Regions from separate parts of the Streptomyces sp. NPDC085460 genome, predicted to be linked through region 3. Evidence: riboswitches for the same ligand, from Rfam matches in the RefSeq annotation. Region 3 holds a riboswitch; each other region holds the start of a gene.
What was found. Region 3 has a riboswitch for cyclic di-AMP ahead of ACIGHB_RS11045 (peptidoglycan DD-metalloendopeptidase family protein). Riboswitches for the same ligand answer to the same signal wherever they lie in the genome.

Region 1 (9,918 bases), on a different contig from region 3:
CAAGGCGACCGGCGTACAGCCCGGCCCGGCCGTCCAGGAGGAGGACGAGGGCGGCGTGGCCCCCGAGTCGAACTGGACCGGTGGCGCGGACACCGGCGCGAGCTCCGGCGCGGAGAAGACGGCGCCGAAGCCCGCCGCGCCCGCCGAGAAGGCCACGACGGCCACCGAGCGGGCCGAGAAGGCCGAGAAGGCCGCCGAGACGGCGGCCGGCACCGCCACCGCTCCGGCCGCGCCGGCGAAGCCCACCACGCCCGCCGAGCCCACCGCGCCCGCCACGCAGGCCCCCGAGGGCACCGCCACGCCTCCGGCGACGCCCGCCCCCGACGCCTCCACGCCCGCCCCGGACGCCTCCACGGGCACCCCCGGCACCATCGCCCCCGGCACGACCGCGCCCGACGCCCCGGTCACGTCGCCGGACGCCTCGAAGACCCCGGCGGACCCCGAGGCGCCCGCCACCCCGGTGACCCCCGGTACGGACGGGGCTGACGTGTCGTCGGCCACACCCGGGACGGGCAAGCACCGGGGCGAGGCCGCCCCGGAGGAAACCGACAAGACGGACACCGAGCAGGAATCCGGTCGACATGCCGCAGCTGCGGACAAGGTCACCTCAATCCCCGTCAACTCGGACGCAAGTGACGCCTACACCGTGCGGCCGGGTGACAGCCTGTCGGAGATTGCGCGGGAGAACGATCTCCCCGGCGGCTGGGACGCCCTGTATGACGCCAACCGCCATACGGTCGGCACCGATCCGGATCTCATCCTCCCTGGTCAGAGCCTTGAGCTGACGAACCCTCCGTCGGAGAAGTGAGGCCGTTTCAGGGCCTTATGTCCGATTTTGGGAAAGTGAGACATGGGTCTCTTCGCCCCAACTGGCGTGTCACGTCCGCAAACTTTGCTTCCGTCAGCTCTCACCTGCGCAAACGAGGTCTGACGGAGTGCAAGTAAGGGCGATTTGTCCGTCGTAAGGCCCTTTGAACTTCGAGCAGGTGTGTGTCTACGGTCATCACCGCTCGCCACCGCGGGCCCCGTCGACCGAAACGCCGAGTCCTGCCGTCGGCCGCCGGGAACTGTCGTCGCGAAAGCGCCGCAGGCAGGAGTGGGGGACCCAAGGTTCGTGCCGGTCCCGGCCGTCGGGAACGACGGACGGCCGACCGGCTAGGGGTGAAGCCGCGCGCAAGGACGCGTGGCCGGGCGAACTCTTCAAGCCCGAACCCGACAGCTCACCTCACAGGCGTCGGTGAAGAGGAAACTCCATGCTGTTCTCCGGCACGGGCAAGCGCCGTCGTCCCTCCAAGGCCACTCGCGTCGTCGCCCTCGTCGGCGTCACCGGTGCGGCCGTCGCCGCCCCGCTGATGGCCGCCGGCACCGCCTCGGCCGCCACCGCCTCCGAGTGGGACCGCGTCGCCCAGTGCGAGTCCGGCGGCAACTGGTCGATCAACACCGGCAACGGCTACTACGGCGGCCTCCAGTTCTCGGCCTCCACCTGGGCCGCGTTCGGCGGCACCGCCTACGCCCCCACCGCCGACCAGGCCAGCAAGTCGCAGCAGATCGCCATCGCCGAGAAGGTCCTCGCGGGCCAGGGCAAGGGCGCCTGGCCGAGCTGCGGCGTCGGCCTCTCCTCCGCCTCCTACGACGGCGGCTCCGCCGAGGCGGCTCCGCAGCAGCAGAGCACCCAGCAGCAGAGCGCCCCGAAGCAGAGCACCCAGCAGAGCGCCCCGAAGCGCTCCGCCGAGCAGCCGGCCAACCGCAGCGAGCAGCGCCAGGCCCCCAAGGCCCAGGCCGCGCCGCAGGCCGCCGCCAAGAAGACCGTCACCACCCCGACCGGCAAGAAGGTCAAGAAGGGCGACGGCGAGTACAAGGTCGTGGCCGGCGACACCCTCAGCAAGATCGCCGCGGCGCAGGGCGTCGACGGCGGCTGGGCCGAGCTCTTCGAGCTCAACGAGGACGTCGTCGAGAACGCCGACCTGATCTACCCGGGCCAGCAGCTCCACCTGAAGTAAGGCCCTCGGCACCGGTGAGTCCGGCGGCTTCCCGGTGCCCGACGACCCTCCCGCGGTGACCACCCCGGTCCCGAGCCCCTTCCCCCGTGGGCTCCGGACCGGGGTTCTGCCGTTACTGTCCAGTAGATCCCGGGTCTTTCGTCCTTCGATGCGTGCTCTTGGGCCCTTTTTCGTCCCAGGGGACGGGCGGTCGGCTGGCCGGACCGCCGGAGCCGGTTAGGCTCTTGTCGCAAGGCGAACGAGACCTTGCGACCCCTGCGTCACACCTAGCGTCACATCCCAGAAGGAGATGCTCGTGCCGTCCATCGACGTCGTCGTAGCCCGGGAAATCCTGGACTCCCGAGGCAACCCCACGGTCGAGGTCGAGGTCGGCCTCGACGACGGCAGCACCGGTCGTGCTGCCGTGCCGTCCGGCGCCTCCACCGGAGCCTTCGAGGCCCTGGAGCTCCGCGACGGCGACCAGAACCGCTACCTCGGCAAGGGTGTCGAGAAGGCGGTCCTCGCCGTCATCGAGCAGATCGGCCCGGAGCTCGTCGGCTACGACGCCACCGAGCAGCGCCTGATCGACCAGGCCATGTTCGACCTGGACGCCACCCCGGACAAGTCCTCGCTCGGCGCCAACGCCATCCTCGGCGTCTCCCTCGCCGTCGCGCACGCCGCCTCCGAGGCCAGCGACCTCCCCCTCTTCCGCTACCTCGGCGGCCCGAACGCGCACCTGCTGCCCGTTCCGATGATGAACATCCTCAACGGTGGGTCGCACGCCGACTCCAACGTCGACATCCAGGAGTTCATGATCGCCCCGATCGGCGCGGAGTCCTTCTCCGAGGCGCTGCGCTGGGGCACCGAGGTCTACCACACCCTCAAGTCCGTCCTGAAGACCAAGGGCCTCTCCACCGGCCTCGGCGACGAGGGCGGCTTCGCCCCGAACCTGGACTCCAACCGCGCCGCGCTCGACCTCATCATCGAGGCCATCAAGCAGGCCGGCTACGTCCCCGGCAAGGACATCGCGCTCGCGCTCGACTGCGCCGCCTCCGAGTTCTACAAGGACGGCTCCTACGAGTTCGAGGGCAAGTCCCGCTCGGCCGCCGAGATGACCGAGTACTACGAGGAGCTCGTCTCCGCGTACCCGCTCGTCTCCATCGAGGACCCGCTGTTCGAGGACGACTGGGCCGGCTGGAACGTCATCACCGAGAAGCTGGGCGACAAGGTCCAGCTCGTCGGCGACGACCTCTTCGTCACCAACCCCGAGCGCCTCGCCCGCGGCATCGAGGAGAAGTCCGCCAACGCCCTCCTGGTGAAGGTCAACCAGATCGGCTCGCTGACCGAGACCCTCGACGCCGTCGAGCTCGCCCAGCGCAACGGCTTCAAGTGCATGATGTCCCACCGCTCCGGCGAGACCGAGGACGTCACCATCGCCGACCTCGCCGTCGCCACCAACTGCGGCCAGATCAAGACCGGCGCCCCGGCCCGCTCCGAGCGCGTCGCCAAGTACAACCAGCTGCTGCGCATCGAGGAGATCCTCGACGACGCCGCCGTCTACGCCGGCCGCAGCGCCTTCCCGCGCTTCAAGGGCTGACCGCGGGGGCCGACCGGCCCCGGCACCGCAGTTCCGTCCGTCCCCGCACCCGGTCCCGTACCGTGTGCGGGGACGCACGTTTGAGGGACACCGGAGACAGAAGGACACCGGACGACAGGGGAGGCGACACGACATGGCCGTCAAGGACCGGGACCGGTTCTCCACCGCGACCCGGATCAGGCTGCTCGGCGAGCAGACCGCCGCCCGTGTCTACCGCTCCCAGACCCGCCGCCAGGCCCGGCGCTCCCGGCTCACCGGCCGCGCCGCCTTCCTGGCCCTCGTCGTCTGCTCCCTCGTCGTCGCCCTCGCCTACCCGATAAGGAGCTACGTCTCCCAGCAGGGCGAGATCGCCGAACAGGAGCGCAAGGCCGCCGAGGCGGCCCGGCGGGTCGAGGAGCTGCGGGACGAGAAGGCCCGCCTCCAGGACCCCGCCTACGTCCGCCGCCTCGCCCGCGAACACCTCCACTACGTGCTTCCCGGCGAGACCGGCTTCACCGTGAACGACCCCGGGGCGGCCGACCGCCCCCGCGCCGACCAGGAAGCGGCCGACCGCCCCTGGTACGACAACCTCTGGGACGGCGTCGACAACGCCGACCGCCACTGACCGACCCGACTCAGGATCCACGATGGAAACGCCCCCTCCGCAGACCGAACGCACCGAGCCCACCGACGCGGACGTCGCCGCCTTCGAGGCCCAGCTCGGCCGGCCGCCGCGCGGCCTGCGCGCCATCGCGCACCGCTGCCCCTGCGGCAACCCGGACGTCGTCGAGACCGCGCCCCGGCTGCCCGACGGCACCCCCTTCCCGACCACGTACTACCTCACCTGCCCCCGGGCGGCCTCGGCCATCGGCACCCTGGAGGCCAACGGGGTCATGAAGGAGATGCAGGCCCGGCTCGCCACCGATCCCGAGCTCGCCGCCGCCTACCGCGCCGCGCACGAGGACTACCTCGCCCGCCGCGACGCCATCGAGGTCCTGGAGGGCTTCCCCAGCGCCGGCGGCATGCCCGACCGCGTGAAGTGCCTGCACGTCCTCGTCGGCCACTCGCTGGTGGCGGGGCCGGGCGTCAACCCGTTCGGCGACGAGGCCCTCGCCATGCTCCCCGAGTGGTGGGCCAAGGGCCCGTGCGTCAACCCGTGCGCGGAGGAGGCGAAGTGACCAGGGTCGCCGGAATCGACTGCGGTACCAACTCCATCCGCCTCCTCGTCGCCGACGTCCACCCGGAGACCGGGGAGCTCGTCGAGCTCGACCGGCGGATGACGATCGTCCGGCTCGGCCAGGGCGTCGACCGCACCGGCCGGCTCGCCCCCGAGGCGCTGGAGCGGACCTTCGCCGCCTGCCGCGCCTACGCGGAGGTCATCAGGGAGCTCGGCGCGGAGCGGATCCGCTTCGTCGCCACCTCCGCCTCCCGCGACGCCGAGAACCGGCAGGAGTTCGTCGACGGGGTCGTGGCGATCCTCGGCGTCGAACCCGAGGTGATCACCGGCGACCAGGAGGCCGAGTTCTCCTTCACCGGCGCCACCGGCGAGCTGCCGGACTCGGAGTCGTACCTCGTCGTCGACATCGGCGGCGGCTCCACCGAGTTCGTCACCGGCAACCGGCACGTCGAGGCCGCCCGCTCCGTCGACATCGGCTGCGTCCGGCTCACCGAGCGGCACGTCCGCCACGACCCGCCGACCGCCGAGGAGGCCGAGGCCATCCGCGCCGACGTGCGCGCCGCCCTCGACCTCGCCGCCGAGACCGTCCCGCTCGGCACCGCCCGGACCCTCGTCGGCCTGGCCGGCTCCGTCACCACCGTCGCCGCCATCGCCCTCGGGCTCCCCGAGTACGACTCCACGAAGATCCACCACGCCCGGATCTCCGCCGGCCAGGTCGCCGCGGTCACCCGGCGGCTGCTCGCCTCCACCCACGACGAGCGGGCCGCGATCCCCGTCGTCCACCCCGGCCGGGTCGACGTCATCGTGGCCGGCGCGCTCGTCCTCCAGGAGATCGTCGAGCGCGTCGGAGCCGCCGAGGTCGTGGTCAGCGAGCACGACATCCTCGATGGGATCGCCCTATCCGTCGCATAGAGGCCCCCTATCGAGGGGTCCCGCGACACCCTGTCGGAAAAGCTTCGTGAAGTTCTTCACAAGGAAAAGGGCCCTGATGGCGCCGGAGGGGGGTCTTAGGGCCCTCCGAGGGGGTCCTCAGGGCCCTTTCGCAGGCGCGGAGGCCACTTCGCTCGAAGTTTCCATCGTGTGAACGGGCCCCTTGGTTCAGCGTTAACGGGGGCTCTCCGGGCCAGTTCAGCGGCGGTGAACAACGTTCACCACTGCATTCCGGTTCCTTTGCACGACCATGACGTGGATCACGTGGGCGGCGGAGTGTAGCAGAGCACCCCGGGAAGCTTGTGAAGGGGCGCACGAGGTGACCCCCCGGGGTGGGTGGATACTCGATGGCATGAGCACCACGGAGCGTCCCAGGATCCTCATCGTAGGCGGCGGGTACGTTGGCCTGTACGCCGCGCGGCGCATCCTCAAGAAGATGCGCTATGCCGAGGCGACCGTCACGGTCGTCGACCCCCGGTCGTACATGACCTACCAGCCCTTCCTCCCCGAAGCCGCCGCCGGCAGCATCTCGCCGCGCCACGTCGTCGTCCCGCTGCGACGCGTCGTGCGCGGAGCCGAGGTGCTCACCGGCCGGGTCACCACCATCGACCAGGACCGCAAGGTCGCCACGATCGCGCCGCTCGTCGGCGAGGCGTACGAGCTGCCCTTCGACTACCTGGTCATCTCGATGGGTGCCGTCTCCCGCACCTTCCCGATCCCCGGCCTCGCCGAGCAGGGCATCGGCATGAAGGGCATCGAGGAGGCCATCGGGCTGCGCAACCACGTTCTGGAGCAGCTGGACAAGGCCGACTCGACCACCGACGAGGAGGTCCGCCGCAAGGCCCTGACCTTCGTCTTCGTCGGCGGTGGCTTCGCCGGCGCCGAGACCATCGGCGAGGTCGAGGACATGGCCCGCGACGCGGCCAAGTACTACACGAACGTGTCCCGCGAGGACATGCGCTTCGTCCTGGTCGACGCGGCCGACAAGATCCTCCCCGAGGTGGGCCCCAAGCTCGGCCAGTACGGCAAGGAGCACCTGGAGTCCCGCGGCATCGAGATCTACCTGGAGACCTCCATGGACTCCTGCGTGGACGGCCACGTCGTGCTCAAGAACGGCCTCGAGGTCGACTCCAACACCATCGTGTGGACCGCCGGCGTCAAGCCGAACCCGGCCCTCGCCCGCTTCGGCCTCCCGCTCGGCCCCCGCGGCCACGTGGACTGCAACGAGAAGCTTCAGATCAAGGGCATGCCCTACGCCTGGGCCGCCGGCGACAACGCCCAGGTCCCGGACCTCGCCGCGATCAAGGCCGGCGTCCCGGCCGAGCGCGCCTGGTGCCCGCCGAACGCCCAGCACGCCCTGCGCCAGGCCAAGGTCCTCGGCGACAACGTGGTGTCGGGCATGCGCGGCTTCGAGCAGCGCGAGTACAGCCACGCCAACAAGGGCGCGGTCGCCGGTCTCGGCCTGCACAAGGGCGTGGCCATGATCGTCATGGGCAAGATGAAGATCAAGCTCAAGGGCCGTCTCGCCTGGTACATGCACCGTGGCTACCACGGCATGGCGATGCCGACCTTCAACCGCAAGATCCGCGTCTTCGCCGACTGGACCCTCGGCATGTTCCTCAAGCGCGAGGTCGTCTCGCTCGGTGCCATGGAGACGCCGCGCGAGGAGTTCTACGAGGCCGCCAAGCCCGCCCCGGCCCCGGCCGCGGCGAAGGCCCCGGAGAAGGCCAAGGCGTCGTAACACCCCGCTGCGGATCCGCAGCGACCCGGCAGTACCCCGGCAGTGCCTCTGCCAGTGCCCGAAGGGCCGTCCGTCATCCGTGGTGCGGACGGCCCTTCGGCGTGTTTTGCGCACTTCTTGCGTCGCGGCGGGATGGGAAATCCCTACCGACGGTGTTCCCTTGGTGACGGACGAGTCCGGAGCAAGGACCACGGAGGTGTGTCACCATGGCCGACGCCGCGACGCGGCTCGCGACTCTCGCCGAGGATCTGCTGGGTATCCCCCTTCCGCTGCGCCTGCGCGCCTGGGACGGCAGCGAGGCGGGCCCGCCGGGCGACGGACCCGTGCTGGTGATCCGGGACCGCAGGGCGCTGCGCCGCGTCCTCTGGAAGCCCGGCGAACTGGGCCTGGCCCGCGCCTGGGTGGCCGGCGAGATCGACGTCGAAGGGGACCTGTACGCGGCCCTGGACCGGCTGTCCGGGCTGATCTGGGAGCGCGAGGGGGAGCCCGGCGGGCTGCTCTCGGCGGTACGGGATCCGCGGATCCGGGCCGCCGTCGCGGGCCTGGTGCGGCTGGCCGGCCCGCTGCCGCCGCCGAAGCCGCCCGTCGAGGAGGCCAGGGGCCGCAGCGGCGGGCGGCACAGCAGGCGCCGCGACAAGCAGGCGATCAGTCACCACTACGACGTGGGCAACGACTTCTACGCGCTGGTGCTCGGCCCGTCGATGGTCTACTCGTGCGCCTACTGGACGGACGGCGGCACGCTGGAGGACGCCCAGCGGGACAAGCTCGACCTGATCGCCCGCAAGCTCGCCCTGCGGGAGGGCGACCGGCTGCTCGACGTGGGCTGCGGCTGGGGCTCGATGGCGATCCACGCGGCCCGCGAGTACGGCGCCCGGGTCGTCGGCATCACCCTCTCCCGCGAGCAGGCCGCCTTCGCCCGCAAGCGGATCGCCGAGGAGGGGCTCACCGACCGGATCGAGATCCGGGTCCAGGACTACCGGGACGTGCCCGACGGGCCGTTCGACGCGATCTCCTCCATCGGCATGGCCGAGCACGTGGGGGCGGAGAAGTACCGGGAGTACGCCGACCTCCTGTACGGCCTCCTGAAGCCCGGCGGACGGCTCCTGAACCACCAGATCTCGCGCCGCCCCGAGCCCGACGAGGAGGCGTACCACGTGGACGCCTTCATCGACGCGTACGTCTTCCCCGACGGCGAACTCGCCCCGATGGGCCGCACCCTGACCACCCTGGAGGAGGCCGGCTTCGAGGTCCGGGACGTGGAGGCGATCCGGGAGCACTACGCGCTGACGCTGCGCCGCTGGGTGGCGAACCTGGAGAGGGAGTGGGGTCGGGCGGTCCGGCTCACCTCCCCGGGCCGGGCCCGGATCTGGCGGCTCTACATGGCGGCCTCCGCGGTCTCCTTCGAGCGCAACAGGATCGGCGTGAACCAGTTCCTGGCGGTGCGGACGCCGCCGTCGGGGACGAGCGGGCTGCCGCTGCGGTCGCGGGAGTGGACGGAATAGCCGAAGGGCCGGGGTTCCCGCGGGAACCCCGGCCCTCTCCCTCGTGCCGCCGGCCTACTCGGCCTTGATGGCGGTGAGCATGTTCAGCCGGGCGGCGCTGCGGGCCGGCCAGAGCGAGGCCAGCACGCCGACCAGGGCGGCGAGGAGCAGGAAGATCCCGATCCGGCCCCAGGGCAGGACGAGGGCGTACTCCGGCATGCTCGTCGCGAAGGTCTTGCCGATCGCCCAGGCGAGGAAGGTGCCGAGGCCGATGCCGACGATCGCGCCGAAGACCGAGATCACGACGGCCTCCAGGCGGACCATCCGCTTCACCCGGCGCCGGTCGAGGCCGATCGCCCGGATCATGCCGATCTCCTGCTGGCGCTCGAAGACGGACATCGCGAGGGTGTTGACGACGCCGAGGACGGCGATGAGCAGGGCCATCGCGAGCAGGCCGTACATGATGTTCAGCATCAGGTTGATCTGGCCGCCGAAGGTGTCGCGGATGTCCTTCTCGTCCATGACGGAGATGGCCGGGTTGTCGCCCAGGGCCTTGATCAGCGCCTGCTCGTTCGCCGCGCTGGGGCCGCCGTCGGTGGCGACGAAGATCTGCGGGATGTACTTCTCCGGGTCGTGCGCGTCGAGGATCTTCGTGTCGACGAGGACGGGGGAGACGAACTCGCTGTCCTTGTAGACGGCGCCGATCGTCAGCGTGCCCTTCTTCTTGTCCAGGTACTCGACCGGGACGGAGGCACCGACCTTCAGGCCGCGCTTGGCGGCGGTCTTCTCGGCGACCGCGATCTGCCCGTCGGCGAGGGTGCCGAGGGAGCCGTCCACGACGTCGACCTTGAGGACCTTCTCGACGGCGCCGGGGGTGACGCCGGAGGCGGAGACGTACGAGCCCTTGATGTCGAGGGCGCCGGCCTGCTGCGGGGAGACCGCGGAGACGCCCGGGGTCTTCTCCAGGGCCGTCAGGGTCTCCTGGGAGAGGCCGTCGCCGCTGGCCATGGTGACCATGTAGTCGGCCTTGATCT
Region 2 (8,104 bases), on a different contig from region 3:
TTGCCCTCCGGGTCCCGCATCACCTGGAAGGACCCCTGCTCGTCGGTGACGAGCCCGCCGACGCGGACCGCGCCGCGCGGCGCCCACTCGCCGGCCGCCGCCTCCGGATCGGGCACCTCCAGATCGAGGTGGAGCCGGTTCTTCGCCGCCTTGCCCTCGGGCACACGCTGGAAGGCGACGCGGACGAACCCGGGCGGGTCCACGTACGACCAGTCGGCGCTCCGGTCGACGGGTTCCCCGCCGAGGAGCTCCGCCCAGAAGCGGACCAGCGCGGCCGGATCGCCGCAGTCGAAGACGAGTTCCTGAACCTGTGCGCGCATGCCGTCACTCTACGGAGGGGGCACGCGCGCGTGGGCCCGGGAAACGCATCGACACGCGCCGACGGATCAGGCCCCGGCGGCGCGCGCGAACGCGTCCGCGTCCCACGTGCCGCCGAGTGCGGGGGCGAGCCAGCCGCCCGCCGCCGCGCGGAAGACCGCCGGGTCCAGCGCCCCGGAGCCCTCCGGCACCGCGCCGAGCAGCGGCGCGCCGGCCGCGTCCGGCAGGTCGGCCAGATTGCACAGAGCCGCGAGGTCCGGTGCCGCAGGCCAGCTGCCGACGACCACGCCGAGCTGCTCGATCCCGCGTGCGCGCAGCGCCTCCGCCGTCAGCGCCGTCGAGTTCAGCGTTCCGAGTCCGGCCGGCGCGACCACGAGGACGGGTGCGCCGAGCAGCCGGGCGGCATCCGCGAGCGTGCCGCCGTCCTCGTCGAAGCGGACGAGCAGCCCGCCCGCGCCCTCGACGAGCACCAGGTCGTGCGACGCGGCGAGCTCCCGGGCGGCCTCGGCGACCCGAGCGGGGCCGACCGGGGCCATCGCGGCGCGCCGGGCGGCGGTGGCCGGGGCGAGGGGTTCGGGATAGCGGGCCAGCTCGGCGGAGGTCTTCGCTCCCGAGAGCCGCAGCACCTCGTCGGCGTCGCCGCGCTCCTCGGGCGTCAGCCCGGTCTGGGCGGGCTTGAGGACCGCGACCGAACGTCCGGCGGCGACCGCCGCGGCGGCGACCGCCGCCGTGACGACGGTCTTGCCGATCTCCGTCCCCGTCCCGCTGACGACGACGATGCTCATGATGTTCCCTTCTCTGCGCCCGCGCGGGTGGCGTCCGGACGAGTCCGCCCGGACGCCACCCGCGCGGGCTGTATCAGCCCGCGGTGGCCGCGGCGCGCACGGCCGCGCAGATCCGCGCCAGATCGGCGTCGTCCGTCACATACGGCGGCATCGTGTAGATGAGGTCCCGGAACGGGCGCAGCCAGACGCCCTCCCGCACGGCAGCCCGGGTCGCCGCAGCCATGTCGACCTCGTGGTCGAGCTGGACGACGCCGATCGCGCCGAGCACCCGGACGTCGCGGACACCCGGGACGTTCTCGGTGCCGGCGAGGCCGTCGCACAGTCCGTTCTCGATCCGCTTGACCTCCTGCGCCCAGTCCCCGGAGAGCAGCAGGTCGATGGAGGCGCAGGCGACGGCCGAGGCCAGCGGGTTGCCCATGAACGTCGGCCCGTGCGCGAGCACGGGCACCTCGCCCTGGGAGATGCCGTCGGCCACTGTGCCGGTGCACAAGGTCGCCGCCATCGACAGATAGCCGCCCGTCAACGCCTTGCCCAGGCACATCACATCGGGGGAGACCCCGGCCTGGTCCGCGGCGAACAGCGTGCCCGTGCGGCCGAAGCCCGTGGCGATCTCGTCGAAGACGAGCAGTACGTCGTGTGCGTCGCACGCCTCGCGCAGCACCCGCAGATAGGCGGGGTCGTGGAAGCGCATGCCGCCCGCGCCCTGCACCACCGGCTCGACGATCACCGCGGCCAGTTCGTCCGCGTGCCGCCCGATCGTGGCGCGGAGCAGCTCGGCGTACGACTCCTCGTACGCGGCCGGCGGCGCGTCGACGAAGACCTGCTGCTGGAGCACGCCGGACCACAGCTGGTGCATCCCGCCCTCGGGATCGCACACCGACATCGGCTGCCAGGTGTCGCCGTGGTAGCCGCCGCGCCAGGTCAGCAGCCGCCGCTTGGCGGGCCGGCCCAGCGAACGCCAGTACTGCAGGCACATCTTGGCCGCGACCTCGACCGCGACGGAGCCGGAGTCGCTGAGGAAGACGTGCCGCAGCGGCTCGGGCGTGATCTCGACGAGCCGGGCGGCGAGACGTACCGCCGGCTCGTGGGTGAGGCCGCCGAACATCACGTGGCTCATCTTGTCGAGCTGGCCGCGCGCCGCCTCGTTGAGGACCGGGTGGTTGTAGCCGTGCACAGCCGACCACCACGAGGACATGCCGTCGATCAGCTCGGTCCGTCCCTCGGCCGGCTCGGCGAGGTGCAGTCGCACACCGGACGCGGATTCGACCACCAGCGGCTCCGTACGGCCCGGCATGGGGCCGTACGGATGCCACACGTGCGCCCGGTCCAGGGCGAGGAGTTCGTCGTTGCGCATCGTCACCCGTTACGCGTTCGGCGCGAGGTCCGTACCGGCCCCGCGACGGCGCACCGCCACCAGGTCGGTCCTGGCCTCCGAGGCGCCGGCGGGCACGGTGACCGGAGCCTCGGCCGGGGGAGCCGCGTGGCCGCCGCCGCACGGACCGCAGCCGCTACCAGCACTGGCCGTCCCGTCCGCGTCGGCTTCCGCGTGCGCGCCGCAGCCGCCGCCCGCCCCGGAGCCGCAGCCGCCCGCCGAGGCGTGCGAACCGCAGCCGCCACCCTTCGCCGCGAGCGCGTCGGCGCGGTGGGCGGGCAGCGTGGTCGTCCCCGCGCCCTCCACCTCGAAGCCGGCGTCCGCGATCATGTCGAGGTCGGCCTTGCCGGCCTGGCCCTCGCTGGTGAGGTAGTCGCCCAGGAAGATCGAGTTGGCGATGTTCAGTGCCAGCGGCTGCATCGACCGCAGGTGGACCTCGCGGCCGCCGGCGATCCGCACCTCCACGTCGGGGCAGACGAAGCGGACCATGGCGAGGATCCGCAGGCAGCGCTGCGGGCTGAGGTTCCACTCCTTCGCCAGCGGCGTCCCCTCGAAGGGGATGAGGAAGTTGACCGGCACCGAGTCCGAGTCCAGCTCGCGCAGGGCGAAGACCACGTCGACCAGGTCCTCGTCGGTCTCGCCCATGCCCGCGATCAGGCCGGAGCAGGCCGAGAGGCCCGCCGCGTGCGCCTTCTGCACGGTGTCCACCCGGTCCGCGTAGGTGTGGGTGGTGGTGATCTCGCCGTACGTGCCCTCGGAGGTGTTGAGGTTGTGGTTGTACGCGTCGGCGCCGGCCGTCTTCAGCCGCTCCGCCTGACCGTCCGAGAGCAGACCGAGGCAGGCGCACACCTCGACGCCCTCGTTCTGCTCCTTGATCGCCTCGATGGTCCTGCCGACCCGCTCGACGTCCCGGTCCGTCGGACCGCGCCCGCTCGCCACCAGACAGACGCGCTTGGCACCGCCGGCGATGCCGGCGGCGGCCGCGTCGGACGCCTCGTCCGGCTTCAGCCAGGTGTACTTGAGGATGTCGGCCTTCGAGCCGAGCCGCTGCGAACAGTACGAGCAGTCCTCGGGGCACAGACCGGACTTCAGGTTGACCAGGTAGTTCAGCTTCACCCGCCGCCCGAACCACTGACGGCGCACCTTGCCGGCCGCCGCCACCACATCGAGCAGGTCGTCGTCGGAGGTCGCCAGCACGGCGAGCGCTTCTTCACGGCTCGGCGACTCGCGCCGCAGCCCCTTCTCCACCAGCGTGTTCAGCAGGTCCATAAGCGCTGATCCTTGCCTACGGCACACCCCCCGGCCAAGGAGGATCTGAACAAACGCGCCCGATGGAGGTGTGTGTATGACCACATCCCGACCTCGGCCCGCTGCCGTTAGGGTCTGTGCGCTGCCTACAAAAGGTGCCGGCACAGGGCGCCGACAGAGGTGCCGACAGAAGGAACGCCGAATGTCCCAGGTCCAGCCGCCCCAGCCGACCCAGCGGATCCAGCCGACCGAGCCGATCCGGCCGCCCCAGCCGATCCGGCCGACCGAGCACCCACACCGCTCAGCCTTCGACTGGACCGGTGCGGAGGCGCGCCGCCGGGCCGAGGCCGGACTGGTGCGGACGCTGCGACCGCGCCCCGCCGCATCGGACCTGCTCGACCTGGCGGGCAACGACTACCTCGGCCTCACCCGGCACCCCGAGGTCACCGGCGCGGCGGCCGAGGCGGCCCGCCGCTGGGGCGCCGGCGCGACCGGTTCGCGTCTCGTCACCGGCACGACCCGGCTGCACACCCGGCTGGAGGAGGAACTGGCCGCGTTCTGCGGCTTCGAGGCCGCCCTCGTCTTCTCGTCCGGCTACACCGCCAACCTCGCCGCGCTCACCGCGCTGGGCGGCCAGGGCGCGCTGATCGTGTCCGACGCCGCCAACCACGCCTCGATCGTGGACGGCTGCCGGCTCGCCCGTGCGGAGGCCGCCGTGGTGCCGCACGCCGACCCCGAAGCCGTACGCAAGACGCTGGAGGCGCATCCGGGACGGCGAGCCCTTGCCGTCAGCGACTCCGTCTTCTCGGTCGACGGCGACCGTGCACCGCTGGAGGAGCTCGCCGCCGCCTGCCGCGAGCACGGCGCCGGGCTCGTCGTGGACGACGCGCACGGTTTCGGCGTGCTCGGCGCGGGCGGACGCGGCGCGCTGCACGGCGCGGGGCTCGCGGGCGACGAGGACGTGGTCGCCACTCTCACGCTCTCCAAGTCGCTGGGCAGCCAGGGCGGTGCGGTCCTCGGCCCGGCCCGGGTGATCGAGCACCTGGTCAACGCGGCGCGGACGTTCATCTTCGACACCGGGCTCGCCCCGGCCGCCACGGGCGCGGCGCTCCAGAGCCTCCGGCTGATCGCGGCCGATCCGGGCCTCGCCGAGCGGGCGCGTACGGTCGCGACCACCCTGCACCGTGAGCTCACCGGGGCGGGATTCACCTCGGCCCGGCCGGACGCGGCCGTGGTGTCGGTCCGTGCACCGGGGCCGGAGGAGGCGCTGGGGTGGGCGGCCGACTGCCGTGAACACGGCCTGTCCGTGGGGTGCTTCCGACCGCCGTCGGTGCCCGACGGGATCTCGCGGCTGCGCCTGACGGCCCGCGCCGACCTCACGGACGCGCAGATCGAGCAGGCGGTCGCGACCATCGTGCGGACCGCGCCGGCCGGAGCGCGCTGACCCGGGTGCCGTGCCCCGGCCGTGTCCGGTGTCCTGGCGGCGGGCTCGGTCGGTCCGGCCCAAGGGCGGCTCCGTGGCCGAGAGTTCACCGCTTCGGGCGACGTAACGGGGCATATCTTGGGAGAACGCCCCACCCCGGCCCGGGTTCGGTGACAGGCTGACGCCGAGTGCGATCCGGGGCGACGGCCCCGGCGGGAAAGGGACGACGTCGCCATGGCAGATCACCAGGAAGCATCCGTCACGCTGCCGAGCGATCCCGCCGCGGTCGCCACGGCGCGGAGGTTCGTGGCGGACGTGCTCGGCCGCTGGGGGCTGGATGACCTGGGAGATCCGGCGGACTCGATCCGGCTGATGGTCTCGGAGCTCGCGACCAACGCGGTGCAGCACACTTTTGGGCAGTCGCCCACCTTCACCGTCGAGCTGCGGCTCGACCGCGAGGAGGTGCTGAGGGTCGGCGTGACCGACAGCCACCCGCGGTTTCCGCGACGGCTGCCTGCAGCCGTCCAGCAGGACAATGGGCGGGGCATGGCGATCATCCGGGTCCTGGCGGCGGAGGCCGGTGGCCGGCTCTCGGTCACGCCGACCGCCGAGGGCGGGAAGACCGTGTGGATCACGCTGCCGTGGGCCGCGGCCGCCGTCCCCGCCTGCTGAACGGTCTGTCACTTCCGCCCAGGCGCCCCGCGCTTCCGCCCGACGGTCCGAGGCTCCCGCCCGACGGTCCGAGGCTCCCGCGTCACGGTCCGACGCCTCCGCTCATTCGGAGTGCATCTTGGTGGAGGGCCACACGCCGCCGGCGAAGTGAGGGGCCCAGTAGTACGGGTTGACCTCGATGAGCTTGCGGGAGAGCCAGCGGGCCGGGTCCTCGGGGTCGGGTACGCCGACCTCGACGTCGGGGCCCCAGAGCGCGAGCCGCTCCTGGCAGATGCCGCACGGGGGCAGGATGACGTAGCGGCCGTCCTCCGGGTCGCGGAAGACGCAGACGGAGGCGGTCACCCGGCGGTCGAGGGTGTACGCCTGGCAGTACGCTCCGGTCTCCTGGCACAGGGTGACGCTGCCGTGGATGTTGTCGAAGCCGACGCTCGTCAGGATGCGGCCGTCGTCGAGGCGGACGGCGGCGGCTCCGCCGGCCTCGTCGGCGGGCCAGCGGCGGTCCAGTTGAGCGACCGCGGCGTCGACGAGAGCTTGATCAAGTGCCATCGCCGCATCCTAGGCAAGGACTGGGTAGATGCCTAGGGCAGCCCGCGGTGGGGCGGGGACGTGCTCGGCGCCCGCGGTGCGGGGTGCGGCGGCGCCACCGCACCTCGGGGACGACCGCGGGCGCCGGTGGGTCAGCGCACGCGCCCGTAGTAGACCTTCGAGGACCAGATCTTGTCGAGCTTCACCCAGGAGCCGGTCTTGGGCGAATGCCAGATCTTGCCGCCGCCGGCGTAGATCCCGACGTGATAGACCCGGCCGCCCGAGTGGAAGAAGACGAGGTCCCCCTTCTGCCGGCTGGAGGCGGAGATGTGCCGGGTCTTGTTGTACTGCTGCTGCGCGGTGCGGGGCAGCGACTTGCCCGCCTTCTTGTACGCGTAGAGCGTGAGCCCGGAGCAGTCGAAGCGGGTGGGTCCCGTCGAGCCGTACCGGTAGGGCGCGCCCTTCTTCGAGGCTGCGACGCCCAGTGCCTTCGTCGCGTGGGAGGTGGCTGCCTGGGCCTCGGGTGCCGCTCCGGGTGCGAGGAGCGTGCCGCCGACGGCGGCGAGGGTGAGAGCCGAGACGGCTCCCGCCCGGGACAGCAGGGACGGGACATGCATCTGCGCAGTCATGCGCAACCCTTCGTCAGCCGCCTGTGAAGGATGACCTGTCGGGTTCGGGCAGGCGAAGATGCCCGGCCGCGGCTGCGGCTTCACCCCAAGGGACGGCCGCGCTGGGGAATCAGCGCGGTCGACCCGTACTGCTCGGGTCCTCCACTCCTGCCGAACCAATCCTGTCGACCAGACGTCCGGGACAGCGGCAGGACTCGGCGTCCGCCCGGACCGCCCCGCCTGGGTGGCGGGGGCTTGTCGTCGTCGAGGATCTTGACCCACAGGTCGGGCGAAAACCGAGTGGAAACGGCGTTATGTGAGGCTCCTCACGACTGATCCATACGGGTGGACAAGTGGGTTTCGTGATCGTCGTAGGTTTGGCCGACGAGCCCCGTACCAGCGTCGGAATGTCCCATTCCGCCAAATGCGTACACCTGTTGCGCAACTTGCCCGCTTCACCTGTCGATCCCGCGACTACGCCGAACGGGGGATCGATTCTGCGTCCCGTGTCGGCCGTCCGGGGCTCGACACGACACGTCGGAATGTCAACTCGCGCGTGTTTCGGGCACGGTGACGCGCGCCGCCCGCCGCTCGCCGTCCAACACCCGCAGCGCGCAGGCCAATGTCTCGGCGTGGACCTCGCTCTCGCCCCGCATATGCATGAGTGTCAGAGCGTCGCGAAGCGCGTCGACCCGGCCGGCCAGCGCTTGAGCGGCGCGCAGGGCTCCATAGGTATGCGTCGTCCTGGATGGATTGATCTTCCCCAGGAGGTCGACGACTTCGAGGTACGCGTCGATGAACTGCCCCTCGGCGCGCGTCAGGGCGGGCAGCGGCGGAAGCTCCGGGACCATCGCGGACTCACCGGGCGGTCGGGTCGGAGGCGGCCCGGCGGTCGCTGACGATGTGGTCGACCAGGCCGTACGCCAGTGCGGCGGGCGCGTCGAGGACGGTCGGGCGGTCGGTGTCGGCGGCGACCCGCTCCTCGTCGTGGGCGGTGTAGGCGGCGAGCAGTCGCGTCATGACACCGCGCAGCCGGTCCAGTTCGCTCGCCTGGAGGTCCAGGTCGGACGGCTGGCCGGTGAACGGCTCGTCCAGTACGGGCTGGCGCAGGGTGATCCGGGCGCCGGGCAGCATCATCCGCTTGCCGGGCGCG
Region 3 (9,918 bases):
CCAGCCGCACGCTCCGCCACTACGGCGAGCTGGGGCTGCTGGAGCCGAGCCGGATCGGCGCGAACGGTTACCGGTACTACGACCAGACGGCGCTCGTGCGCTTGCAGCGGATCCTGCTGCTGCGCGAGCTCGGGCTCTCCCTGCCCGCGATCGCCGAGGTCCTCGAAGGCCAGCGGGACACCTCGGCCGCCCTGCGCACGCATCTGGCCCTCCTCCAGCAGGAGCGCGAGCGCATCGGGCGGCAGATCGAGGCCGTGCGGACCACTCTCCACAAGACCGAGAAAGGAGAACAGCTCATGGCCGAGGAAGTATTCGACGGCTTCGATCACACGCAGTACGAGGCGGAGGTCACCGAACGGTGGGGCCGCGACGCGTACGAGCAGGGGGACCGCTGGTGGCGGTCGCTCGGCGAGGCCGAGAAGAAGGAGTTCATGGAGACGCAGGCGGCCATCGCCCGCGACTTCGGTGCGGCGGCCGCCGCCGGGCTCGCGCCCGGCAGCGACGAGGTGCAGGCGCTGGCCCGGAGGCAGTACGACTGGCTCTCCGTCACCACGCGGCCGACGAAGGAGTACCTGATCGGGCTCGGCCAGATGTACGTGGACGACCCCAGGTTCACCAAGAACTACGACCAGCACGGCGAGGGCACCGCGGTCCTGGTCCGTGACGCCCTGACGATCTGGGCCGAGCGGAACCTCTGACCGCCACGGGCTGACGGCACGGCTCCGCTGGGGTCGGCGTCGTACGCCCGGTCGGCCCTCCGCCGGTCGCCGTCGGGGCCGGTCGCGGGGACCCTGGGAGGGTGCGCGGCGCCGGGCCCGGCGGCGGGCCGGCGACCGGGCAGGAGTACGCGGTGACACACCCTCGGGGAGCGGCGGGCGGTCGGCGGCGGGGCGGGAAGCCCCGCCGTGCGGTCCGGTCCGGCGCTCCCCGGACGCCGTACGGCGGCGGGCCGCCGGCGCAGTCCGCTCCCTACGGGGCCGCCCGGAGGTTCCTGCGGGCGCTGCCGCCGCTGATCATCGTCGGCGGGGTGTTCTTCGACCTGGCGACCCCGGCGGCGTACACGGCGGCGCCGCTCTTCTCCGCCGCCCCGCTGGTCGCCGCGCCGTTCTTCTCCCGGCTCACGACCCTGCTGACCGGGATCGCGGCGATCCTGGCCTCGATCGGGCTGCACGCGTACAACGACACGCTGTCCGACGTGCCCTCGCTCACCGAGACCCTGACCGTGGTGACCGTCTCGGCGCTCGCGATGCTGATCAACCTGGTGGTGCGGCGCAGCGGGGAGCGGCTGGCGTCGGCGCGGGTGATCGCGGAGGCGGCGCAGCGGGCGGTGCTGCCCATGCCGGCGGAACGGATCGCGGGGCTCCAGTGCGCGGCCCGGTACGAGGCGGCGCAGGCGGACGCGTTCATCGGCGGCGATCTGTTCGCGGTGCAGGACACCCCGCACGGGGTGCGGCTCGTGGTCGGGGACGTGCGGGGCAAGGGGATGGACGCGGTGGAGGCGGTGGCCGTCGTCATCGGCGCCTTCCGGGAGGCGGCCGAGCAGGAGGCGGCGCTGGAGGGGGTGGCGCAGCGGCTCGAACGGGCGCTCACGCGGGAGGGGACCCGGCGCGAAGGGCTCGACGCCTTCGAGGGGTTCACGACGGCTGTGCTCGCGGAGGTCCGGCACGAGGGGGGCGGAGTCCGTGTGGTGAACCGGGGGCATCCGCCTCCGCTGCTGCTGTACGGGGACGGGCGTCTGGAGACGGTCGAGCCGGCCGAGGCGGCGCTGCCCCTGGGGATGGGGGAGTTGGCGGTCTGGCCGGACCGGGCCGACGAGCGGCCGTACCCGCCGGGCGCGACGCTGCTCTTCTACACGGACGGGCTGTCGGAGGCGCGGGACGCGTACGGCGTCTTCTACGATCCGGCGGCCCGGCTCGCGGGGGCGGTCTTCCCGGGGCCCGAGGAGCTGCTCGACGCGCTCGTGGACGACGTGCGGCGGCACACCGGAGGCGGTTCGACGGACGACATGGCGCTGCTCGCGGTGAGCCGTCCGGCGGCGGGGGCGCCCGAGCGGAGGCGGACGATGCCGGTGGTGCCGCCCGAGCCCGCGCGCTGAGCGGAGCCGCTGTCACCGTGCGTGCTCGCGAGGTGTCACAGCGATAACAATTGACACAACGTCAGATTCCGAGGGTTTGGCCGGGCCTCGCTGAACGGGGGTCAACTCGGGCGAATCCCTGCCAATTCAATGAATGATCAAGAGGAACGGCTTGGAATAGGGCCGCCGTGTCTATTAACGTTCGATAACGCAGCGCGGTCGTCCCAGCCGTCGCAAGAGACGGCTCCGTGCGCACACGCCGAATCCCGAAAGGGAACCGGGGAACCATCCCTTGGGGTGAATCGGGCCCCTCGCACACCCCCCGTGCGAAAACGCCCGTAGGAGACCTTCCTGCTCCGAACCCGTCAGCTAACCCGGTAGGCGAGAAGGAAGGAAAGGAGCGCGCCTCCGTGGCGTCCAACACCCCCGTACCCGGTGCCCCCTTCGAGCCCTTCGGCGGCCCGGGTGCCGTCGGAGCGGACGACCCGGCCGGCACAGTGCCGGGCGCGTACGACCCCCCCTCCTTCACCCCCGCGCCCGGGGAGTGGAACCCGACCGAGGGCTCCCTGCGCGCCGAGAGCCGCGCGGGCGGCCGGCACCGGGTCGTGAAGCAGCGCTCCAACTTCGCCCGCTCCTCCACCGTCCTCGGCGTCGGCGTCATCGCCGCCGTCGGCGCGGGCGGCCTCGCCACCGCGCAGGAGAAGCCCCCGGTCGCGATCTCCCTCCCGGACCTCCCCGACCTCGGCCTGCCGGACGCCCACGACCTGCCCGGCGTCGGCGCCCTGCTGCCCGGCGGCGACGAGGAGCCGGCCCCCGCCCCGGTCGAGGACACCCTGGTGGCCGCCGCGGGCGGCACGGCCACGAAGCCGCTCACCTCGATCACGTACAACGCCCCGGCCGACACCGCCGCCGGCACCGAGGCCGGGGAGCGCACCGCCTCCGCCTCCGACGCGGGCGAGGCCCTGCGCGCCCGCATCCTCCAGCAGGCCGAACAGCAGCAGCAGGCCGCCGTCGACGCCGAGAAGCTGGCCGCCGAGAAGGCCGCCGCCGAGAAGGCCGCCGCGGACGCCAAGGCCAAGGCGGAAGCCGCCGAGAAGGCCGAGGCCGAGGCGAAGGCCCGGGCGGAGGCCAAGGCGGAGGCGGAGCGGATCGCGAAGGAGAAGGCCGAGGCCGAGCGGATCGCCGCCGAGAAGGCCGAGGCCGAGCGGCTCGCCAAGCTGGCCGCCAGCTACTCCATGCCGCTCTCCTCGTACACCCTGACCTCCACCTACATGCAGTCCGGTTCGATGTGGTCCTCCGGCTACCACACGGGCCTCGACTTCGCCGCCCCCACCGGCACCCCGCTCAAGGCGGTGCACGGCGGCACCATCACCTCGGCCGGCTGGTCCGGCTCGTACGGCTACCGGATCGTCCTCCAGCTGGAGGACGGCACCGAGGTCTGGTACTGCCACCTCTCCTCCATGACCGTCGCCGCCGGCCAGACCGTCACCACCGGCGAGACCATCGGCCGCGTCGGCGCCACCGGCAACGTCACCGGGCCCCACCTCCACATGGAGGTCCACACCCCGGACGGCTCGGGCATCGACCCGGCCGAGTGGCTGCGGTCCAAGGGCCTGACGGTCTGAGCCCGCCTTCCGGTCGGGGTTCAGGCTCCCCTATCGGAATACGCCCGGCGGTGCACGGAGTTGATGTCCGTATGACGTCACCTCTGCGCCCGCTGGGCACCTCCGACCTGCATGTCTTCCCGCTCGCCCTCGGGGGCAACGTCTTCGGCTGGAGCGCCGACGAGGAGCGGTCGTTCGGCGTCCTCGACGCCTACGCGGCGGCCGGCGGCAACTTCGTGGATACCGCCGATGTCTATTCGGAGTGGGTCGAGGGCAACGAGGGCGGCGAGTCCGAATCGATCATCGGCCGCTGGCTGGCCGCCCGGGGCAACCGCTCCGACATCGTCGTCGCCACCAAGGTCGGCGCCCACTCCCGCCTCAAGGGCCTCTCCGCCCCCACCATCAAGGCCGGCGCGGAGGAGTCCCTGCGCCGCCTCGGCACCGACTACATCGACCTCTACTACACGCACTTCGACGACGAGTCGGTGCCGGTGGAGGAGATCGTCACCGCCCTCGACCAGCTCGTGAAGGACGGCAAGGTGCGGGCCGTCGCCGCGTCCAACATCTCCCCGGAGCGGCTGCGCGCCTCCCTCGACTTCGCCGAGGCCGAGGGACTCGCCCGCTACGTGGCGCTCCAGCCCGAGTACAACCTCGTCGCGCGGGAGAAGTACGAGGGCCCGCTCCTCGACACCGCCGCCGCCACCGGCCTGGCCGCCGTCCCGTACTACGGCCTCGCCGCCGGCTTCCTCACCGGCAAGTACCGGCCCGGCCGGACCGTCGAGAGCGTCCGCGCCCGGGGCGCCTCCGCGCTCGCCGAGACCGCGCGCGGGCAGGCCGTCCTCGCCGCGCTCGACGAGGTCGCGGAGGCCCACGGCGCCGAGCCGGCGACCGTCGCCCTCGCCTGGCTCGCCTCCCGCCCCACCGTCGCCGCGCCGATCGCCTCGGCCCGCACGGTCGAGCAGGTCCCCGCCCTGGTCGCGGCCGCCGCCCTGACCCTGACGGCGGAGGAAACGGCCCGCCTGACGGCCGCCTCCGAGACGCCCCAGGGCTAGGGCCTGTCCGGCGGATCAGGGCCGGACAGGCGCTAGCCCTTGTAGGGGTTGTAGCCGCCGTAGTCGAGGTACTGCGGCGGCACCCACACCCGGCCGGTCGCCCGCGCCGCGTACGAGAGCGCGGGCGAGGCCGTCGCCCGGCGCTCCCACAGGTGGTGCAGCAGCTCCTGCTCCCGCGCGGCGAAGTCCGGCACGGGCACGGTGCCCCGGCGGGCCCGCTCGCGCAGGAAGGCCAGGGTGGTGGCGAAGGACTCGTACTCGCCGACCGCCCGCGCCCCCGCCTTGCCGTACGTACGGGACGCCACCGCGCGCGCGGTACGGCGGGCCCGCATCGAGGACAGCGCCAGCGGCTCCTCCGGCGAGAGCCAGCCGGCCGCCGCGTACGCCGGCAGGACCCCGGCGATCGTGCGCAGCTCCTTCTGCCGGCTCCACACCGCGAGCCAGGTCAGCAGCCCGAAGGCCGGGACCATGAAGACCGCGTACACGGCGTAGAAGGCGAGCGGGCCGCCGAAGGTCGCCGAACCGTTCCACAGCGCGTGCACGCCCATCGCGAGCAGCAGACCGGCGAGCGGCAGCAGGACCCGGCGCAGCCGCTTCCCGCGCGGGGCGAGCGCGGCCAGACCGAAGCCGATGCCGGTGAGCACCGTGAAGAGCGGGTGCGCGAACGGCGACATCACGACCCGGACGAAGAAGGTGCCGGCGGTGACGGCGCCGATCCCGCCGTCGCCGAGGTCCTGGTCCTCGCCGAAGGCGTTGCCCAGATAGAGGATGTTCTCGGTGAACGCGAAGCCGGTCGCGGTGAAGCCGGCGATCACCACCCCGTCGACCAGACTGCGGAAGTCCCGCCGCCGGAAGAGGAAGAGCAGCAGGATCGCGGCGGCCTTCGCGGACTCTTCGACCACCGGGGCGATCACGGTGGCGCCGAGGTCGTCGGCCGAGCGCGGGTCGGCGGTCGCGGTGGCGATCCAGCGGACGGCGAAGGAGTTCGCCAGGATCGCGACCAGGGCGGCGGCGAACGCGCCCCAGGCGAAGGCGAACAGCAGGTTCTTCCACGGGCCGGGCTCGACCCGGTCGAGCCAGCGGAACGCCGCCATGAGCAGCGGTACGGGCAGGACCGCGAGGCCCAGGCCGACGAGGAACCCCTCCGTGCCGGTCTGCTCCCGCACCAGCGCCAGGATGACCAGGGCGCAGAGCGCGAGGAGGACGATCAGGGTGACGGCCCGGACGATCCTGCTCCGCCAGAACGCCCGCCGGGGCCGGTACCGCCACTGGCTCCGGTCGGCGGCCACGGCGAACGACGGCTCGTCCCCGTCCCGCGCGGGCACGTCGGCGTGCGGAAGGGACGCCCGGGTCTCGACCGCGGGCGGCCCGGCCTGCGATGGCAGGTGCGCCGGGGGCTGGGAGGCGGGCGTGGACGGCGGAGACGGCGGGGACGGCTCGGGCGACGAGGCCGACGGCAGGGGGTGTGACACGCCTCGACCCTAGCGACCGCCACCGACAGGGGCGACGGACTTGCGGACCGGGGCTACTTCCTCCGGAAGGCGAGGCCGGGGCTCGTTCCTCCGGAGGAGGAGGCCGGGGCTACTTCCTCCGGAAGAGGAGGTCGTGCACGACGTGGCCCTTGTCCAGGCCCTGGCCCTCGAACCGGGTGAGCGGCCGGAAGTCGGGGCGGGGCGCGTAGCCGCCGTCGGGGGCGGTGTTCTCGAAGTCGGGGTGCGCGGACAGCACCTCCAGCATCTGCTCCGCGTACGGCTCCCAGTCCGTGGCGCAGTGCAGGACCCCGCCGGGCTTCAGCCGGGTCGCGAGCAGGGTCAGGAACTCGGGCTGGATGAGCCGCCGCTTGTGGTGCCGCTTCTTCGGCCACGGGTCGGGGAAGTAGACGCGGCAGCCGTCGAGGGCGGCCGGGTCGAGCATCTCGCGCAGCAGGATGATCGCGTCGCCGTTGGCGACCCGGACGTTGGTCAGGCCGTTGCGGTCTGCGAGGCCGAGGAGGTTGCCCTGCCCGGGGGTGTGCACGTCGACGGCGAGGATGCCGGTGCCGGGGTCGGCGGCGGCCATCTGCGCGGTCGCCTCGCCCATCCCGAAGCCGATCTCCAGGACGACGGGCAGCCCCCCGAACAGCTCGCCGAGGTCCAGCACCCGCTTGCCGTCGATGTCCAGACCCCAGTCCGGCCACCGCTTCAGCATGGCCTCGGCCTGCCCGGCCGTGACCCGGCTCCGGCGCGGCTGGAAACTCCGGATCCGCCGCTCGAAGTGCGCGCCCGCGGGGTCGGGCGAGGGGCCCTCGCCGGGCGCGAACATACGGCTCCCGCGGCGGGCGACGGACTCGGTGCGATTCTCATGCTGCTCAGACACAATGCGGCCCATCGTACGGGCCCCGCGCGGGGGCGCGGCGTGTCAGAGCAGGGCCAGGGCGCGGCGGGCGATCTCCCGGCCGATGGGGAGGGAGGCCGTCGCCGCGGGCGAGGGCGCGTTGAGGACGTGGACCGCGCGTGTTCCCTCGCGGATCAGGAAGTCGTCCACCAGCGTGCCGTCCCGCAGCACCGCCTGGGCCCGCACGCCCGCCGCCGCGGGCCGCAGGTCCGACTCGCCGACCCCGGGCAGCAGCCGCCGCACCGCCTCGGTGAAGGCCCGCTTCGACAGGGAGCGGCGCAGCTCGCCCGCGCCGTACCGCCAGTGCCGGCGGGCGATGGTCCAGGAGCCGGGCCACGCGAGGGTGCCGGTGAGCTCGCCGGGGTGGACGACGCCCCAGTCGTACCCCTCGCGCGCCAGGGCCGGCACCGCGTTCGGCCCGATGTGGACGCCGCCGTCGATGCCCCGGGTGAGGTGCACGCCGAGGAACGGGAAGGCGGGGTCGGGCACCGGATAGACCAGGCCCCGCACCAGGGAGGGGTCGGCCAGCTCGTAGTACTCGCCCCGGAAGGGGACGATCCGCATGCCCGGATCGTCGCCGGTGAGCCGCGCCACCCGGTCGCAGTGCAGCCCCGCGCAGTTCACCAGGACCTTGCCGCGCACGATCCGCTGGTCGGCGGTGCGCACGGCGACGCCCCACGGGCGCCGGTCGACCGCGGTGACCTCCGCGCCGTAGAGGATCTCCGCGCCGGAGCTTTCGGCGAGCCGCCGGGCGACCGCCTTGTAGTCGACGATGCCGGTGGTGCCGACGTGGATCGCGGCGAGCCCCCGCACCCGGGGTTCGTACGCGGTGATCTGCGACGGCCCGAGCTCGCGCACCGGGATGCCGTTCTCCCTGCCGCGCTGGACCAGCGCGTGCAGCCGGGGCAGCTCCTCGCGCGCGGTGGCGACGACGAGCTTGCCCGTCACCTGGTGGGGGATGTCCCACTCCGCGCAGAACTTGACCATCTCGGCCGCGCCCTCGACGGCGAACCGCGCCTTCAGGGAGCCGGGCCGGTAGTAGATGCCGCTGTGGATGACGCCGCTGTTGCGCCCGGTCTGGTGGCGCGCGGGGCCGTCCTCCTTCTCCAGGACGGCGACGCGGGTGCCGGGCGCGGCGCGCTGGAGCGCGTACGCCGTCGACAGACCGACGATCCCGCCGCCGATCACCAGCACGTCACAGTCAAACACCAGCGCCACCTCCCACCCCTGATAGTGCACTGGCCCACTGACAATCCCGCTAAACGCCCGCGTCGTGGGATGCGCGTCACGCTTTCGCGCGCGCCCCGGTCACGAGCCGTCACGCCCCCCGCGCACGGCCCCGCACCGCCCCTCACGCCGGGGCGACGAGCAGCGGCCGGGCGCGCTCCCGCAGCTCCATGACCCGCGGCTCGTGCCCGTACGGTTCGAGGCGGTGCAGCAGGTCCCGTACGTACTCCGTGGTCCGCGCGGAGGAGATCCGCCCGGCCACCTCCACCGCGCGCGTGCCCGCCGCGCAGGCCGCGTCGAGGTTGCCGGACTCCAGCTCGGCGACGGCCGAGACCACGAGCCGCAGCCCGTGCGAGCGGACGAACTCCTCCGTCGGCCGGGACAGCGCCTGCTCGGTGAAGCGCCGCACCTCGCGTGGCATCCGCAGGTCCCGGTAGCACTCGGCGGCGTCCGCGCAGAACCGGTCGTACGAGTAGAAGCCGAGCCACGTCGGGTCGGCGTCGCCGTCCCGGGAGCGCTCCAGCCACCCCTCGGCGGACTTCAGCGCCCCCGCCGCCGCGGGCCCGTCGCCGGCCTTGGCGTGCGCGCGCGCCTCGACCAGCCGGAAGAACGACATGGTGCGGGCGGTGGCGAGCCCCCGGTTCCGTTCGAGCGCGGCCTGCGCCAGGTCCACGCCCTCGTCGGCGAAGCCCCGGTAGGTGGCCTGGAGGGACATCGAGGCGAGGACGTACCCGCCGAGCGGCACGTCGGCGGCGGCCCGCGCGAGCCGCAGCGCCTGGATGTAGTACCGCTGGGCCGCCTCCTGCTGCCCGGTGTCGAAGGCCATCCATCCGGCGAGCCGGGTCAGCTCCGAGGTCGCCCCGAAGAGCGCCCGGCCGACCTCGTCGGAGTACGAGCCGAGCAGCAGCGGCGCCGCGTCCACCCTTAAGCACTCGGGGACCATCGAGGAGCGCCAGTCCCCGCCGCCGTACTTGGAGTCCCACTTGCGCGCGTCCTCGGCCGCCTCGCGGAGCTTGGCGACGTCGCTGTGCCCCACGCGCGCGTGCTCCCCGGAACCGGCGGGCCCGGGACCGCCGGCCGCCGCGCCCCGCCCGGCCGTCCGCTCCACCGACGGGTCGGCGGGGGTGATCAGCCACCGGGAGGCGGGGGTCGCGTAGGCGCTGACCGAGAAGGAACCGGCCAGCGACTGCCAGATGCCGCCCCCGCCGGCCCGTCGCCCGGCGAGGTCCAGCCGGTAGAGGTCGGTGGCGGCGCGGACCGCCTCGCCCACGTCACGGGGGAAGGCGAGGCCCACCTCGGGCGCCGGATCGGCGTCGGCGAGCCCGATCTCGTGCAGCGGCACCGGACGGCCCAGCTTCTGCCCGATCGCCGCGGCGATCAGGTGCGGCGCGGCGCCCTGCGGCACCATCCCCTTGGAGACCCAGCGGGCCACCGAGGTCTTGTCGTAGCGCAGCGTCAGACCGCGCTGCGCGCCGAGGTCGTTGACGCGCCGGGCGAGGCCGGCGTTGCTGATTCCCGCGAGGGCGAGAACGGCGCCGAGCTTCTCGTTCGGCCCGCGTTGCTCCCTGGACATACGCCACCCCTCGAC

Region 1: it holds a riboswitch for cyclic di-AMP, as region 3 does, so the genes downstream of both, ACIGHB_RS27090 (transglycosylase family protein) here and ACIGHB_RS11045 (peptidoglycan DD-metalloendopeptidase family protein) in region 3, are expected to answer to the same signal.
Region 2: it holds a riboswitch for cyclic di-AMP, as region 3 does, so the genes downstream of both, ACIGHB_RS13210 (C40 family peptidase) here and ACIGHB_RS11045 (peptidoglycan DD-metalloendopeptidase family protein) in region 3, are expected to answer to the same signal.

The regions. Positions count from the first base shown of each region.
Region 1 is NZ_JBITTO010000011.1:56,311-66,228, reverse strand. It holds gene ACIGHB_RS27095 (transglycosylase family protein) at 1-808, shown strand, start outside; cyclic di-AMP (ydaO/yuaA leader) riboswitch at 1,073-1,249, shown strand; gene ACIGHB_RS27090 (transglycosylase family protein) at 1,254-2,000, shown strand; gene eno (phosphopyruvate hydratase) at 2,290-3,576, shown strand; gene ACIGHB_RS27080 (septum formation initiator family protein) at 3,710-4,180, shown strand; gene ACIGHB_RS27075 (DUF501 domain-containing protein) at 4,203-4,733, shown strand; gene ACIGHB_RS27070 (exopolyphosphatase) at 4,730-5,644, shown strand; gene ACIGHB_RS27065 (NAD(P)/FAD-dependent oxidoreductase) at 6,015-7,403, shown strand; gene ACIGHB_RS27060 (class I SAM-dependent methyltransferase) at 7,610-8,905, shown strand; gene ACIGHB_RS27055 (ABC transporter permease) at 8,960-9,918, opposite strand, start outside.
Region 2 is NZ_JBITTO010000004.1:468,127-476,230, reverse strand. It holds gene ACIGHB_RS13245 (VOC family protein) at 1-320, opposite strand, end outside; gene bioD (dethiobiotin synthase) at 387-1,103, opposite strand; gene ACIGHB_RS13235 (adenosylmethionine--8-amino-7-oxononanoate transaminase) at 1,177-2,457, opposite strand; gene bioB (biotin synthase BioB) at 2,467-3,744, opposite strand; gene ACIGHB_RS13225 (8-amino-7-oxononanoate synthase) at 3,926-5,167, shown strand; gene ACIGHB_RS13220 (ATP-binding protein) at 5,381-5,818, shown strand; gene ACIGHB_RS13215 (cytidine deaminase) at 5,921-6,364, opposite strand; gene ACIGHB_RS13210 (C40 family peptidase) at 6,496-6,972, opposite strand; cyclic di-AMP (ydaO/yuaA leader) riboswitch at 6,976-7,182, opposite strand; gene ACIGHB_RS13205 (hypothetical protein) at 7,497-7,802, opposite strand; gene ACIGHB_RS13200 (ATP-dependent Clp protease proteolytic subunit) at 7,810-8,104, opposite strand, start outside.
Region 3 is NZ_JBITTO010000003.1:687,078-696,995, forward strand. It holds gene ACIGHB_RS11035 (MerR family transcriptional regulator) at 1-698, shown strand, start outside; gene ACIGHB_RS11040 (PP2C family protein-serine/threonine phosphatase) at 992-2,095, shown strand; cyclic di-AMP (ydaO/yuaA leader) riboswitch at 2,322-2,473, shown strand; gene ACIGHB_RS11045 (peptidoglycan DD-metalloendopeptidase family protein) at 2,485-3,699, shown strand; gene ACIGHB_RS11050 (aldo/keto reductase) at 3,771-4,730, shown strand; gene ACIGHB_RS11055 (PrsW family intramembrane metalloprotease) at 4,763-6,055, opposite strand; gene trmB (tRNA (guanosine(46)-N7)-methyltransferase TrmB) at 6,312-7,031, opposite strand; gene lhgO (L-2-hydroxyglutarate oxidase) at 7,128-8,312, opposite strand; gene ACIGHB_RS11070 (MFS transporter) at 8,455-9,903, opposite strand.